One region of the Pseudomonas sp. R151218B TE3479 genome, then DNA from elsewhere that is predicted to be linked to it. Evidence: predicted binding sites of a transcription regulator. Region 1 holds the regulator's gene; the other holds the start of a gene.
The links. Region 1 encodes FliA, which starts transcription of late flagellar genes. Its sites were predicted from a motif close to CTAAAGTTTNNNNNNNNNNNGCCGNTAA; they were not measured.
Positions count from the first base shown of each region.

Region 2: AB7M32_RS06405 (methyl-accepting chemotaxis protein) is a predicted target of FliA. The motif match lies at 3,667-3,694, and genes of this name have one in related genera.

Region 1 covers NZ_JBRJHV010000001.1:2,775,550-2,783,334, reverse strand. Annotated here, with positions in the region: gene AB7M32_RS12445 (chemotaxis protein CheA) at 1-2,044, opposite strand, end outside; gene AB7M32_RS12440 (protein phosphatase CheZ) at 2,075-2,860, opposite strand; gene AB7M32_RS12435 (chemotaxis response regulator CheY) at 2,879-3,250, opposite strand; gene fliA (RNA polymerase sigma factor FliA) at 3,418-4,161, opposite strand; gene fleN (flagellar synthesis regulator FleN) at 4,158-4,988, opposite strand; gene flhF (flagellar biosynthesis protein FlhF) at 5,104-6,453, opposite strand; gene flhA (flagellar biosynthesis protein FlhA) at 6,465-7,785, opposite strand, start outside.
Region 2 covers NZ_JBRJHV010000001.1:1,421,053-1,428,837, forward strand. Annotated here, with positions in the region: gene AB7M32_RS06395 (class 1 fructose-bisphosphatase) at 1-983, shown strand, start outside; gene AB7M32_RS06400 (DUF924 family protein) at 987-1,583, shown strand; gene AB7M32_RS06405 (methyl-accepting chemotaxis protein) at 1,697-3,589, opposite strand; gene AB7M32_RS06410 (hypothetical protein) at 3,874-4,128, shown strand; gene AB7M32_RS06415 (lipocalin family protein) at 4,160-4,729, shown strand; gene AB7M32_RS06420 (formimidoylglutamate deiminase) at 4,851-6,215, opposite strand; gene hutC (histidine utilization repressor) at 6,359-7,069, shown strand; gene AB7M32_RS06430 (HutD/Ves family protein) at 7,066-7,635, shown strand.

The sequences.
Region 1 (7,785 bases):
GGCCCTCGCCCTGCTCCACATGAGCTGCGGAGCTGACCAGCCAGCGCTTGAGGTAGAACAGCGGCAATGCCTTGTCCCGTACGATCACCACTTCCTGGCCGTCCACCACGTTGGTGCGCGACAGGTCGAGGTGGAAGATCTCGTTGACGTTGACCAGCGGGAAGGCGAAGGCCTGGTTGCCCAGCATCACCATCAGGGTCGGCATGATCGCCAAGGTCAACGGGACCTTGATGACGATCTTCGAGCCCTGGCCCTTGGTCGAATAGATGTTGATCGAACCGTTGAGCTGGGAAATCTTGGTTTTCACCACGTCCATGCCCACGCCACGGCCCGAAACGTCGGAAATCTCGGTCTTGGTCGAGAAACCCGGGGCGAAGATCAGGTTGTAGCACTCGGTGTCGCTCAGGCGGTCGGCGGCATCCTTGTCCATTACGCCGCGTTTCACCGCGATGGAACGCAGCACGTTCGGGTCCATGCCTTTGCCGTCGTCGGAGATCGACAACAGGATGTGGTCACCTTCCTGCTCGGCGGCCAGGATCACCTTGCCGCTGCGGACCTTGCCCGAGGCTTCGCGTTCTTCCGGCGACTCGATGCCGTGGTCGACCGCGTTGCGCACCAAGTGGACCAGCGGGTCGGCCAGGGCCTCGACAAGGTTCTTGTCGAGGTCGGTCTCTTCACCCACCAGTTCCAGGTTGATTTCTTTCTTGAGCTGGCGAGCCAGGTCGCGAACCAGGCGCGGGAAGCGCCCGAAGACTTTCTTGATCGGCTGCATCCGGGTCTTCATGACCGCGGTCTGCAAATCGGCCGTGACCACGTCGAGGTTCGACACGGCCTTGGACATGGCTTCGTCCTGGCTGTTGAGACCCAGGCGCACCAGACGGTTACGCACTAGCACCAGTTCGCCGACCATGTTCATGATCTCGTCCAGGCGTGCGGTGTCGACCCGAACGGTGGTCTCGGCTTCGCTGGCCGGTTTTTCCGCTGGCGCAGCCGCCGGAGCCCGGGCTGGCGCCGGGGCGGCAGCGGCAGGCTTGGCGGGCTCGGCCTTGGGTTCCGGTGCCTTGGCTGCGGGTTTGGGCGCAGCAGCCTTGGCCGCCGGTGCCGCCGCGGTGGCGGCAGGCGCGGCAGACGCCGTACCGACTTCGCTGAACTTGCCCTTGCCATGCAGCTCATCGAGCAGCGATTCGAATTCGTGGTCGCTGATCAGATCGCTGCCAGCGGCAGCGGCGGCAGGCTTGGCCGGCGTCGGCGCCGAAGCGATGGCCGAATCCAGCGCGTCAACGGCAAAGGTGCCCTTGCCGTGCAACTGGTCGAGCAACGCTTCGAATTCGTCGTCGGTGATGTCGGAGCTGTCGCCAGCCGCTTTCGGGGCGGCGGGGGCCGTCGGCGGAACGACCGCATCCGGCGCGAACTGGCCCTTGCCGTGAAGCTGGTCGAGCAGCGACTCGAACTCGGCATCGGTGATTTCATCGCTGCCAGCCCCGGCGCCCTGCGCAGCAGGTGCGACCTGAGCGGCCGGCGCCTCGGCCTGGGCCTTGACGGTATTCAGGGAGTCCAGCAGCTGTTCGAACTCATTATCGGTAATGTCACCCGATTCTTCGGCGACCGGCTCTTCAACCACCGCTTCGGCAACCGGCGCCGCTTCGTCAGCCGATTGCGGCTCGGCCAGGCGTGCCAGCGCGGCGAGCAACTCAGGGGTAGCAGGGGTAATCGGCGAGCGCTCGCGCACTTCGCTGAACATGCTGTTGACCGCATCCAGCGCTTCGAGCACCACGTCCATCAACTCCGAGTCAACACGACGCTCACCCTTGCGCAGGATGTCGAACACGTTCTCGGCAATGTGACAGCACTCCACCAGCTCGTTGAGCTGGAGGAAGCCGGCGCCTCCTTTTACAGTGTGGAAACCGCGAAAAATTGCATTGAGCAGATCCGCATCATCAGGTCGGCTTTCCAGCTCGACCAGTTGTTCGGATAGTTGCTCTAGAATCTCGCCGGCCTCAACCAGGAAATCCTGAAGGATCTCTTCATCGGCGCCGAAGCTCATTAATGGCTGCTCCTAAAACAGGGCTAAAACTCAGAATCCAAGGCTGGACAGCAAATCGTCCACATCGTCCTGACCGGACATAACGTCTTCTCTTTTATCGGCATGAATTTGCGGACCTTCACCCTGAGAGAGATGTTTTTGTGGATCTTTTTCAGCGAGCATCGCTTCACGGTCGTGTTCGATACCTGCAAAGCGGTCGACCTGGCTGGCCATCAACACCAGTTTGAGCAGATTACTTTCAACTTCGGTGACCAACTGGGTCACGCGCTTGATCACCTGACCGGTCAGGTCCTGATAGTCCTGGGCCAGCAGAATGTCGTTGAGGTTGCTTGCCACGGCGCGGTTCTCGGTGCTGCTGCGCGTCAGGAAACCGTCGACCCGACGGGCCAGCTCCCGAAACTCTTCAGCACCGACTTCACGACGCATGAACCGGCCCCAGTCGGTACTCAAGGCCTGGGCGTCTTCGCTCAGGCCATTGACCAGCGGCGTTGCGCTCTCCACCAGGTCCATGGTGCGGTTGGCCGCGGCTTCGGTCAGCTTGACCACATACCCCAGGCGCTCGGTGGCGTCGGTGATCTGCGAGACTTCCTCGGCCTGCGGCATGTGCGGGTCGATCTGGAAATTGACAATCGCGCTGTGCAGTTCACGCGTGAGCTTGCCCACTTCCTGATACAGACCGCGGTCACGGGTCTGGTTGAGCTCATGGATCATTTGAACCGCATCGCCAAAGCGGCCTTTTTCAAGGCTGTCGACCAGTTCGCGGGCATGTTTTTTCAGGGTCGATTCGAAATCGCCCATTGAAGATTCGTTGTCCATAGCTCCCCCGTGGCGCCGTTAACCGATGCGTTCGAAGATTTTTTCGATCTTCTCTTTCAACGCCTGGGCCGTGAAGGGTTTGACCACATAGCCGTTCACACCGGCCTGGGCCGCTTCGATGATCTGCTCGCGCTTGGCTTCGGCAGTGACCATCAGCACCGGAAGATGCTTGAGTTTTTCGTCGGCACGCACTTGGCGCAGCAGGTCGATACCGGTCATGCCCGGCATGTTCCAGTCGGTGACCAGAAAATCGAAGTTGCCACTGTGCAACATCGGGAGCGCAGTGGTCCCGTCATCTGCTTCGGCCGTGTTGGTGAACCCAAGGTCACGCAACAGGTTTTTAATGATCCGCCGCATCGTTGAGAAGTCATCAACGATGAGGATTTTCATGTTCTTGTCCAATTCGACCTCCAAGCAGTCTTAAACGCGCCCAGCACCTGGACGCGCCATTTCAATCAAATCCGGCACAACACTCGACAACGGTCTGGAGCACAACGGATGGAGACTGGCGCAGCACCTGCCAGGCCAGCCTCGTCGCAGTGTCCCCACACTGCCTGTCAACGCGCTCGCCACTCCCCCAAACGCCCCCGCAAACGGGCCGCGCACTGGCTGTGTAACTGGCTGACCCGCGATTCGCTGACCCCCAGGACCTCACCGATTTCCTTGAGGTTCAGCTCTTCGTCGTAGTACAGCGCCAAGACCAGCCGCTCACGCTCCGGCAAATTGGCAATCGCATCCGCCAGCGCACTCTGGAAACGTTCATCTTCCAGGTCACGCGACGGCTCCATGTGAGCACTCGCGTTATCCTCGTGCAGCCCTTCGTGTTCGCCGTCCTGCAACAGGTCGTCGAAACTGAACAGGCGACTGCCCAAGGTATCGTTCAAAATCCCGTAATAATCGTCGAGACTCAACTGGAGTTCGGCCGCAACTTCATGATCTTTAGCGTCACGCCCGGTTTTCGCTTCAATTGCCCGAATCGCGTCACTGACCATGCGGGTATTGCGGTGCACCGAACGCGGCGCCCAATCGCCCTTGCGGACTTCATCGAGCATCGCCCCGCGAATGCGGATACCGGCATAAGTCTCGAAACTGGCACCTTTGCTGGCGTCGTATTTGTTCGACACTTCAAGCAGGCCGATCATGCCGGCCTGGATCAAGTCCTCCACCTGGACACTGGCCGGCAACCGCGCCAGCAAGTGGTAGGCAATACGCTTGACCAGTGGCGCATAACGCTCGATCAATTCGTATTGGGCGTCCCGTGCCGATTTTTTGTAGAGATGGTTGTAACCGCTGGCTGTCATAGCACGGGCCCTGCTGTTTGTTGCACAAGACGCTCGACGAAAAATTCCAGATGCCCGCGGGGGTTGGCCGGCAGTGGCCAGGTATCGACCTTCTGGGCGATCGCCTTGAACGCCAGCGCGCATTTGGAACGAGGAAAAGCTTCATAAACGGCACGTTGCTTCTGGACGGCCTTGCGTACGCTTTCGTCGTACGGCACGGCGCCGACGTATTGTAGGGCGACGTCCAGGAAACGATCGGTGACCTTGGTCAACTTGGCGAACAGGTTGCGCCCTTCCTGCGGGCTCTGGGCCATATTGGCCAGGACGCGGAAGCGGTTCATGCCATAGTCGCGGTTCAGCAGTTTGATCAGGGCGTAGGCGTCGGTGATGGACGTCGGTTCGTCGCAGACCACCAGCAGCACTTCCTGGGCGGCGCGGACGAAACTGACGACCGAGTCGCCGATGCCGGCCGCGGTGTCGATCACCAGCACATCGAGGTTGTCGCCGATGTCGCTGAAGGCCTGGATCAGGCCCGCGTGCTGGGCCGGGGTCAGGTGAACCATGCTCTGGGTACCGGAGGCAGCCGGCACGATGCGAATCCCGCCCGGCCCCTGCAACAGCACGTCGCGCAGTTCGCAACGGCCCTCGATCACGTCCGCCAGGGTGCGTTTGGGGGTAAGCCCCAGCAGCACGTCGACGTTCGCCAGGCCCAGGTCGGCGTCCAGCAGCATGACCCGTCGGCCAAGCTCTGCCAGAGCCAGGGACAAGTTCACTGACACGTTAGTCTTCCCGACGCCACCTTTGCCGCCGGTCACCGCGATCACCTGTACGGGATGCATGCTGCCCATGTTCGTTCTTTACCTTGTCTTCTTAGACGGAGGCCACATTACTGGCTGCGCGTTCGCATAAGGAACAATGCATGGCAGACCATCGATGTAGGTACAAAAAATATTCATGATTACCTCAGCCGACCTGTTTGGTCGGGCTGTGGTAGATGTCAGCGAACATGTCAGCCATGGCTTCTTCGCTGGGTTCTTCCTGCATTTGCACACTCACGGCACGGCTGACCAGTTGATGACGGCGCGGCAGATGCAAATCATCCGGGATCCGCGGCCCATCGGTCAGGTAGGCCACCGGCAGTTCATGACCGATCGCCAGGCTCAACACCTCGCCCAGGCTTGCCGTTTCGTCCAGCTTAGTCAGGATGCAGCCAGCCAGTCCGCAGCGCTTGTAGCTGTGGTATGCGGCGGTTAGAACCTGTTTCTGGCTGGTGGTTGCCAACACGAGATAATTTTTTGACTTGATACCGCGTCCGGCCAGGCTTTCGAGCTGCATGCGCAGGGCCGGATCGCTGGCTTGCAGGCCTGCGGTATCGATCAGCACGACGCGCTTGCGCAGCAGCGGCTCGAGCGCCTGGGCCAGGGATTGGCCCGGATCCACATGAGTCACCGACACATTGAGGATCCGGCCCAGGGTCTTGAGTTGTTCCTGGGCACCGATGCGGAAACTGTCCATGCTCACCAGGGCGATGCTCTGGGCGCCGTACTTGAGTACATAACGGGCGGCGAGCTTGGCCAGGGTGGTGGTCTTGCCCATGCCGGCAGGACCGACCATGGCAATCACCCCGCCCTCCTCCAGCGGCTCGACTTCCGGCGTGGCGATCATCCGCGCCAGGTGCGCCAGCAACATGCGCCAGGCCTGGCGAGGCTCTTCGATACCATTGATCAGCGCCAGCAGGTCCCGGGACAACGGGCCGGACAAGCCGATGCGTTGCAGGCGACGCCACAGGTTGGCCTGGGCCGGACGGCTGCCTTGCAGCTGATTCCAGGCCAGGGAGCCGAGTTGGACTTCCATCAGTTCGCGCAGGCTGTTGAGTTCGAAGCGCATCGAGTCCAGGGCGCGCGGGTCGAGCCCGCGGGCAGGCGCGGCGGGTGCCGGCTCAGGACGACGCGGTTCGGCCTGGGCCTGCTCGATCAGCGGCTCGGCAGCGGTCAACGGCAGGCCCGCGGTCAGCGGCTGGCCGGCGAACAATTGACGATTGGTGCCCGCGGCACCCTCGCCTTCGCTGCTGCGCAGGCTCAGTTCGGCCTGGGCGCTGGCGATGCGCGATTGGGTCTTGCGCAGCTCGTCTTCGAGTTCCATGTTCGGAACCCGCGGGGCCAGCGCAGACAGTTTGTAATCCAGGGCCGCCGTCAGCTCGACACCGCCGGCGATACGACGGTTGCCAATGATGGCTGCTTCAGCGCCCAGCTCGTCACGAACCAGTTTCATGGCCTGACGCATGTCGGCGGCGAAAAAACGCTTCACTTGCATAAACCACTACCTCAGCCGTTGGGCCCTACTGTCGCAACGATGGTCACTTGCTTGTTGTCCGGTATTTCCTGGTACGCCAACACATGCAGCCCCGGGACCGCGAGGCGACCGAATCGCGAGAGCATCGCGCGAATCGGACCGGCCACCAGCAGGATCACCGGTTGGCCTTGCATCTCCTGCCGCTGGGCTGCTTCGATCAGCGAACGCTGCAGCTTCTCGGCCATGCTTGGCTCCAGCAGAACACCCTCTTCCGAGCCTTGTCCTGCCTTCTGCAGACTATTGAGCAATATCTGTTCCAACCTTGGCTCCAAGGTGATCACAGGCAGCTCAGACTCAGTGCCTACAATGCTTTGGACGATTGCGCGGGACACGCCGACCCGAACCGCAGCCACCAAGGCGGCGGTATCTTGACTCTTGGAGGCGTTGTTGGCGATGGCCTCGGCGATACTGCGTATGTCGCGCACGGGCACTTGTTCGGCCAACAGCGCCTGCAGCACCTTGAGCAACTGCGACAACGAAACCACGCCCGGCACCAGCTCTTCAGCCAGTTTTGGCGAGCCTTTGGCCAGCACTTGCAGGAGTTGCTGGACTTCTTCGTGGCCAATCAGCTCGCTGGAGTGCTTGTACAGGATCTGGTTCAAGTGGGTCGCCACCACGGTACTGGCGTCCACCACGGTATAACCGAGGGACTGGGCCTGGGCCCGCTGGCTGATTTCGATCCACACCGCTTCCAGGCCGAAAGCCGGATCCTTGGCGGTGATGCCGTTGAGGCTGCCATAGACCTGGCCCGGGTTGATCGCCAATTCACGGTCGGGGTAGATCTCGGCTTCGGCCAGAATCACCCCCATCAAGGTCAGGCGATAGGCACTCGGCGCCAGGTCGAGGTTGTCGCGAATGTGCACAGTGGGCATCAGGAAGCCCAGGTCCTGGGAGAGCTTCTTGCGCACCCCCTTGATCCGCGCCAGCAACTGACCACCCTGGTTACGGTCGACCAAGGGAATCAGGCGATAGCCGACTTCCAGGCCGATCATGTCGATCGGGGTCACGTCATCCCAGCCCAGCTCCTTGGTTTCCATGGCACGGGCCGGCGACGGCAGCAGTTCCTGCTGGCGCTTGACCTCTTGCAGAGCCTGGACTTTCTGCACGTTCTGCTTCTTCCAGAACAGGTAGGCACCACCCGCGGCGGCGGCGGCCATGGTCAGGAAGGAAATGTGCGGCATCCCCGGCACCAGGCCCATCACGGCCATCAGACCGGCCGCGACGGCCAGGGCCTTGGGCGAAGCGAACATCTGCCGGCCGATCTGCTTGCCCATGTCTTCGGAGCCCGAAGCA
Region 2 (7,785 bases), 1.4 Mb from region 1:
TGATTGAGCAGACCCGCAGCAACAATACCCCTGCCGATCTGCGCTTTTTGATCGAAGTGGTGGCGCGTGCGTGCAAGGAAATCAGCCACGCCGTCTCCAAAGGCGCGTTGGGTGGTGTCCTGGGCAGCATGGGCACCGAAAACGTGCAGGGTGAAGTGCAGAAAAAGCTCGACGTGTTGTCCAACGAAATCCTGCTCGAAGCCAACGAATGGGGCGGTCACCTGGCCGGCATGGCGTCCGAGGAAATGGACAATGCCTACCAGATCCCGGGCAAATACCCCAAGGGTGCCTACCTGCTGGTGTTTGACCCACTGGACGGTTCCTCGAACATCGACATCAACGCGCCGGTCGGCACCATCTTCTCGGTACTGCGCTGCCCGAACGAGTACCTGAGCCAGAACGAAGCCCTGAATGAAAAGGCCTTCCTGCAGCCGGGCACCGAGCAGGTCGCCGCCGGTTATGCCATCTACGGCCCTCAGACCATGCTGGTGCTGACCCTGGGTGACGGCGTCAAGGGCTTCACCCTGGACCGCGAGATGGGCAGCTTCGTACTGACCCACGAAGACATCACCATTCCTGAGACCACCCAGGAATTCGCCATCAACATGTCCAACCAGCGTCACTGGGAAGCCCCGGTAAAACGCTACGTCGAAGAACTGCTGGCAGGCGAAGAAGGCCCGCTGAAGAAGAACTACAACATGCGCTGGGTCGCCGCGATGGTTGCCGATGTGCACCGGATCCTGACCCGTGGCGGCTTGTTCATGTACCCGCGCGACAGCCGCGAGCCGTCCAAGCCGGGCAAGCTGCGCCTGATGTACGAAGCCAACCCGATGTCGTTCCTGGTGGAGCAGGCGGGCGGCGCTTCCACCGACGGTCACCAGCGCATCCTCGATATCAAGCCTGAAGGTCTGCACCAGCGCGTGGCCGTGTTCCTCGGTTCGAAGGAAGAAGTGGCTCGCGCCACGGCTTACCACAAGGAGTAAACCATGGCCGAGCCCTGGCAGCCGTTGCTCGATTGGTGGTTTGGTGCAGCCCAGACACCGGACGAAATAGCGGCTGACAAGGGCAAGCTGTGGTTCGGCAAAGGCCATGATCGCCAGGCGCAAGAGCGCTTCGGCGATCGGGTCGAGCAGGCACTGGCCGGCGGATTGACCAACTGGGCGCAACGCCCGGAAGGTTGGCTGGCCCTGGTGCTGCTACTGGATCAATTCCCGCGGATGATCTTTCGCAATACCCCCAGAAGCTTTTCCGGCGACTTGCGTGCTCAAGCGCTGGTAGCCCAAGGCCTGGCGGCGGGGTTCGACCGACAGCTCAAGCCGATCCAGCGCGTATTTATCTATCTGGTACTCGAACACTGCGAAAACCTGGCGGTGCAGAACGAGGCCGTGTCGCGGTTTATCGACCTGGTCCGAGAGCAACCGGAGGCGGAACGGGCGGTGTTTGAAGACAACCTGGATTATGCCGAGCGGCACCAGAGGATCATTGCGCGGTTTGGACGGTTTCCCCATCGCAATGCGGTGTTGGGACGCGAGTCCACGGCTGAGGAAATGGAGTTTTTGAACAGGCCTGGGTCCAGGTTCTGATTCTTTCGGTGTAGCTGACGCCGCTATCGCGAGCAAGCTCGCTCCCACATTTGACCCCGTTCGCAATCATTAATGTGGGAGCGAGCTTGCTCGCGATGGGGTCTGTCCAGGCGCTAGATCCGGAAACTACCCACCAACTGCTTCAACCGCGCCGCCTGCTGCTCGAGGTCGGCACAAGCGCGCAAGGTGGCTTGCAGGTTTTCCACGCCTTCCTGGTTCAGCGTGTTGATCTCGGTGATGTCGACGTTGATCGACTCCACCACGGCGGTCTGTTCTTCAGTGGCAGTAGCCACGGATTGGTTCATGCCGTCGATTTCACCGATGCGCTGGGTCACGCTGCCCAGGCGTTCGCCGGCCTGGTTGGCGATGCCGACGCTGCTTTCGCTCTGGCGCTGGCTGTCGGTCATGGTCAGCACCGCTTCCCGCGCGCCGACTTGCAGCTCCTCGATCATCTTCTGCACTTGCTGCGCTGAGTCCTGGGTGCGGTGCGCCAGGTTGCGCACTTCATCGGCCACCACCGCGAAGCCGCGCCCGGCTTCACCGGCGCGGGCGGCTTCGATGGCGGCGTTGAGGGCGAGCAGGTTGGTCTGCTGGGAAATGCTGGTGATCACCTCGAGGATCTGGCCGATATTCACTGTGTTGCTGTTCAGGGTTTCGATGTTGCCGCACGAATCGCTGATCTTGGCCGACAACTGCTGCATGGCTGCGATGGTTTTATCCACCACTTGCTGGCCGTCTTCGGCCAGGTTGCGGGCCTCGCTGGAATGTTGCGAGGCGAGGGCGGCGTTCTGGGCGATTTCCTGGGCTGCGGCGCCAAGCTGGTTGATGGCCGCGGCCACGCTGCTGGTGCGCGACGCCTGCTGGTCGGAATTGAACATCGACGAGTTGGACGCACTGACCACGCGCAAGGCGACTTCGTTGACTTGGCCGGTGGCCGAGGCCACTTCGCGGATCGAGGTGTGAATGCGTTCGACAAAGCGGTTGAACGAGGTGCCCAGTGCGCCGAATTCGTCATGGCCGTGAATGACCAGGCGGCGGGTCAGGTCGCCTTCGCCTTCGGCGATGTCATGCATGGCGCGGCCCATGGTCAGCAGCGGTTGCATCAGCACGCGGATCAACATGCCCAGCAGGGCGATGATGAACACCACTGCGATGAACATGGCGATCAGCGCCGAGGTCCGGAATTCGCTGAGCATCGCCAGGGCGGTGTCCTTGTCGAGCACCAGCGCCACGTACCAGTCGGCACCCGGCACGCCGTTGACGTGGGTGAAGGAGATGAATTGGGTCTTGCCGTCGAGGTCGACTTCCTTCACGCCCGGGCTGATTTGCGGCGCGCCGTTGGGGTAGGCCTCGGCCAGGGTCTTGAGCACGCGCTTGCTGTCGGGGTGGATCAGGATCTTGCCATCGGCGCTGACGATGAACGCGTGGCCGTGGCCGCCGAAGTTCAGCGAGTTGATGATGGCGCTGACGCTGGACAGGTCGATGTCCGCACCGGCCACGCCGATCATCTGGCCCTGGTGCTGGACCGGCGTGGCGACGGTGATCACCAGTTTGCCTGATGAGGCGGCGATGTACGGTTCGGTGACAATGGTTTGCTGTGCGCTGTTGGCGGCCTTGTACCAGCCACGGGCGCGCGGGTCGTAGTCGGCGGCGCGATTGCCGGCCGGTACCGAGAACATTACGCCGTCGGTGCCGCCGAAATAGCTGAGTTGGAAGTTTCCGGTGTAGGCCGGCAGGCCCACGGCGCGCTTGAGGCTGTCGGCACTGCTGCCGTCCACGGCGATCTGCTGGGCCAGCGATTGCAGCAATTGGATACGGCCGTCGACCCACGTTTGGATGTTCCGGCTGGTCAGGCTGCCGAGTTCCTGCATGGAGGTCTCGGTGCTGGCATGCAGGCTCTGGCGTTGACGATAGTCGTTGAACAGGATGAAACAGGCGAATGCAACGGCCACCACGAGGGCGGCAGCCAACAGGATTTTATGGCTGAACTTCATGTTTCTGGTCATTAAGAACACTACCGCGGAGGGACGGGTCAAGAAGGGCTGTCAATTTGCCATAGCGCAGGCTTTTGCGCTGTTACTTTTTATCGGCGCAAAAGCCCGGCCCATCAGGCGTCAAGGGTCCAATCCCGACAGAAGGTACGACGGTGTCACAAACCGGGTGATTCATCGACGAAACACCTCTGCACAGCCAATAAATACTGGGGACGTCAGGGAACCAGATAGGGGTTTTCTCTTCTAAGGATCAGGTTGGCACCCTGCCACCTCCCTTCCGTTCCAGGAGTTACACCATGTCGCTGCGATCTATCGCCCTGCTGTTTATGTGCGTCGTGTTGACCGCATGCAGCAAGGTCAACCAGGAAAACTATTCGAAATTGTCGGCTGGCATGCCCAAGGCCGAAGTCGAAACGTTGCTGGGGAAACCAACCGATTGTTCAGGCGCGCTCGGCATGTCCAGCTGTACCTGGGGCGACCAGAAAAGCTTTATCAGCGTGCAGTACGCCGGTGACAAAGTGTTGATGTTTTCCGGCCAAGGCCTGAAGTAAACCGAGGCCAGAGGCCTGCGGGAGAAGAATAATGATGCGGTTAGTTTTTGTGCTTTTGGCTGGCCTGGTATTGGCCGGCTGTGCCACTTCTGGCGAAGATCCGTTGGCGCCCAAGACGGTCAACAGCGTCAATCTCAAGCGTTACCAAGGGACCTGGTATGAGTTGGCCCGTCTGCCCATGTATTTCCAGCGCAATTGCGCACAATCGGAAGCTCACTACATCCTCAAGCCAGACGGCAACGTGGCTGTGCTCAATCGCTGCCTGACCTCGGACTGGCAGTGGGAGGAAGCCAGGGGCACGGCCACGCCGCAGGTGCCGGGCAAGACCGACAAGCTCTGGGTCGAGTTCGACAACTGGTTTTCACGGATCGTGCCGGGCGTGGCGAAAGGGCAATACTGGGTGCTGTACGTCAGCGATGACTACAAGACCGCCATCGTCGGCGACCCGAGCCGTCGCTACATGTGGTTGCTGTCCCGCACACCGACCGTCAATAGCGTCGTGCGCGAGGAGCTGCTGAGCAAGGCGCGCCAGCAGGGTTATGACACGACACGACTGATCTGGCGCGCGTCGGATCGGCAGATGGCCAAGACTTCGAATTGATCGGCTCCTGAGAACCCATGTGGGAGCGAGCTTGCTCGCGATGACGGACTTTCAGCCAACCTCAGTGTTGAATGTGAAGGCCTCTTCGCGAGCAAGCTCGCTCCCACACTTTTTATCCGCGTCAGTCTAGAAGCTCGCGCAATACCTGGGTAAACGCCCGGGCGCTTTCCTCTTCGCCGGCATGACGCCCCTCCCGCACAACCCACCGGCCGCCGACCATCACATCCCGCACCTGACGATCGCCGCCGGCAAACAACCAGCGATTGAGAATCCCGTCGCCATTGGCCGTGGCCAGGTACGGATCGTTGCCATCGAGCACCAGCCAGTCGGCGCGCTTGCCGATGTCGAGGGCGCCGATCGGTTGCCCCAAGGCCTGGGCGCCGCCTTCCAATGCCGCGTCGAACAAGGTGCGGCCGACCATCGGCTGATCCGCCCGATACAGGCGGTTGCGCCGTTGGTCACGCAGGCGCTGGCCATATTCCAGCCAGCGCAATTCTTCCACCACGCTTAATGACACATGGCTGTCGGAACCGATACCCAGGCGCCCGCCCTGGGCGAGGAAATCCACGGCCGGGAAAATCCCGTCGCCCAGGTTGGCTTCGGTGGTCAGGCACAGGCCGGCAATCGCCCGGCTCTTGGCCATGAGGCTGACTTCCTGGGCGTTGGCATGGGTGGCATGAACCAGGCACCAGCGCTGGTCGACCTCAGTGTTTTCGTACAGCCATTGCAGCGGGCGGGCGCCGCTCCAGCTCAGGCAGTCATCGACTTCCTTCTGCTGCTCGGCGATGTGGATGTGCACCGGGCAATCACGGTCGCTGGCGGCCAGCACGTCCTGGATCTGCCCCGGTGTCACGGCGCGCAGCGAGTGGAAACACAAGCCCAGAGCCTGGGACGGTTGCCCGGCCAGGATCGGTTGCAAGCGTGACTGAAGCTTCAAGTAGTTTTCGGTGCTGTTGATGAACCGGCGCTGCCCGTCGTTGGGCGCCTGGCCGCCAAAACCGGAATGGCTGTAGAGCACCGGCAGCAGCGTCAGGCCGATGCCGGCAGCGCTGGCGGCGTGGCTGATGCGCAGGGCCAGCTCCGCCGGGTCGGCGTAGGGCGCGCCGTCGATGTCATGGTGCACGTAATGGAATTCGGCGACCGAGGTGTAGCCGGCCTTGAGCATTTCGATGTATAGCTGGCGAGCGATGACGCCGAGTTGATCCGGGCTGATTTTTCCGACGAGGCGGTACATCAAGTCGCGCCAGGTCCAGAAACTGTCGTTGGGATTGCCCGCCACTTCCGCCAGGCCGGCCATCGCCCGTTGAAAGGCATGGGAGTGCAGGTTCGGCATACCCGGCAACAGCGGACCGCCCAGCCGTTCGGCGCCGTCTGCGTGGGAGCCGGCCTGGATATGGGTCAGGACGCCCTGGGCATCGACCTCAAGACGTACATCATGGGCCCATCCACTAGGCAGCAGCGCGCGTTCGGCAAAGAAGGCGGACATGGTACAACCTCATTGTGCGTAATTTGTATATACATATACAGACGTTTGCCTGGCCGGTAAACTCCGGCAAGCTAGCAACCTTATTCGCAGAACAGGGAACCGCCGTGCCGACTCCGCCTGCCAAACCGCCGCTGGCCGCACACATGGGTGACAGTCCGGCGCCCTTGTACGCCCGCGTCAAACAGATGATCACCCAGCAGATCGACAGTGGAAACTGGCCGCCGCATTACCGCGTGCCGTCGGAAAGCGAGCTGGTCAGCCAGTTGGGCTTCAGTCGCATGACCATCAACCGTGCCTTGCGGGAAATGACCGCCGACGGCCTGTTGGTGCGCATGCAGGGGGTCGGCACATTCGTGGCCGAGCCCAAGAGCCAGTCCGCGTTGTTCGAAGTGCATAACATCGCTGACGAGATCGCCTCCCGCGGCCACCGTCACACCTGCAAGGTCATCACCCTGGAAGAAGAGGCCGCCGGTTCCGAGCGAGCCCTGGCCCTGGACATGCGTGAAGGCCAGAAGGTGTTCCATTCGCTGATCGTGCATTTCGAGAACGACATTCCTGTGCAAATCGAGGACCGTTTCGTCAACGCACTGGTGGCGCCGGACTACCTCAAGCAGGACTTCACCTTGCAGACGCCCTACGCCTATCTGAACCAGGTCGCGCCACTGACCGAGGGTGAGCATGTGGTCGAGGCGATTCTGGCCGAGCCGAGCGAATGCAAGCTGCTGCAGATCGAGCGGGGCGAGCCGTGCCTGTTGATCCGTCGCCGCACCTGGTCCGGGCGCCAACCGGTGACCGCCGCGCGCCTGATCCATCCGGGTTCCCGTCACAGTCTGGAAGGGCGCTTTCATAAATGAGCCAGTTGAAGGTTTTACGCGCTGCCGATTACCCACGCATGCCGTGGAAAAACGGCGGTGGCAGCACCGAGGAAATCACTCGCGATGCCGGCACTGGCCTGGACGGCTTCGGCTGGCGCCTGTCCATTGCCGATATTGCCGAGTCGGGTGGTTTTTCCACGTTTGCCGGTTACGAGCGGATCATCAGCGTCTTGCAGGGGGACGGGATGACGCTGACCGTCGATGGCCAGGCCACGCGACCTTTGCATCCGTTGGACCCCTTTGCCTTCAGTGGCGAGAGCCATGTGCATTGCACCTTGCTGGGCGGCCCCATTCGGGATTTCAACCTGATCTATGCACCGCAGCGTTACCGCGCGCGATTGCAGTGGGTGGGGGGGCAGCAGCGATTCTTCAGCGAAGCGGGGACGTTGCTGGTGTTCAGCGCGGCCCCGGGATTGACCGTCAAGATTGGCGAATCCGCCGTTGTCCTGGGCCTCTACGACTGCTTGCAATTGAGCGGTAACACCGGGCTGCTGGACATCACCAGCCACGGCCAATGCTGTGTGATCGAGCTGACGGCTCACTGATTTTCGGCGAAGCGCTCTAGTGTCGAGGGAGCTTGCTCCCTCGCCACAAAAGCCACCTCACCGTTTCCTCCAGCGCGCACCAACTTGTTACCAAACGCCCCAGCGTGGCGCAGAACCGGGCTGCCAAAACCTGCTTGTCTCCTGCATAAA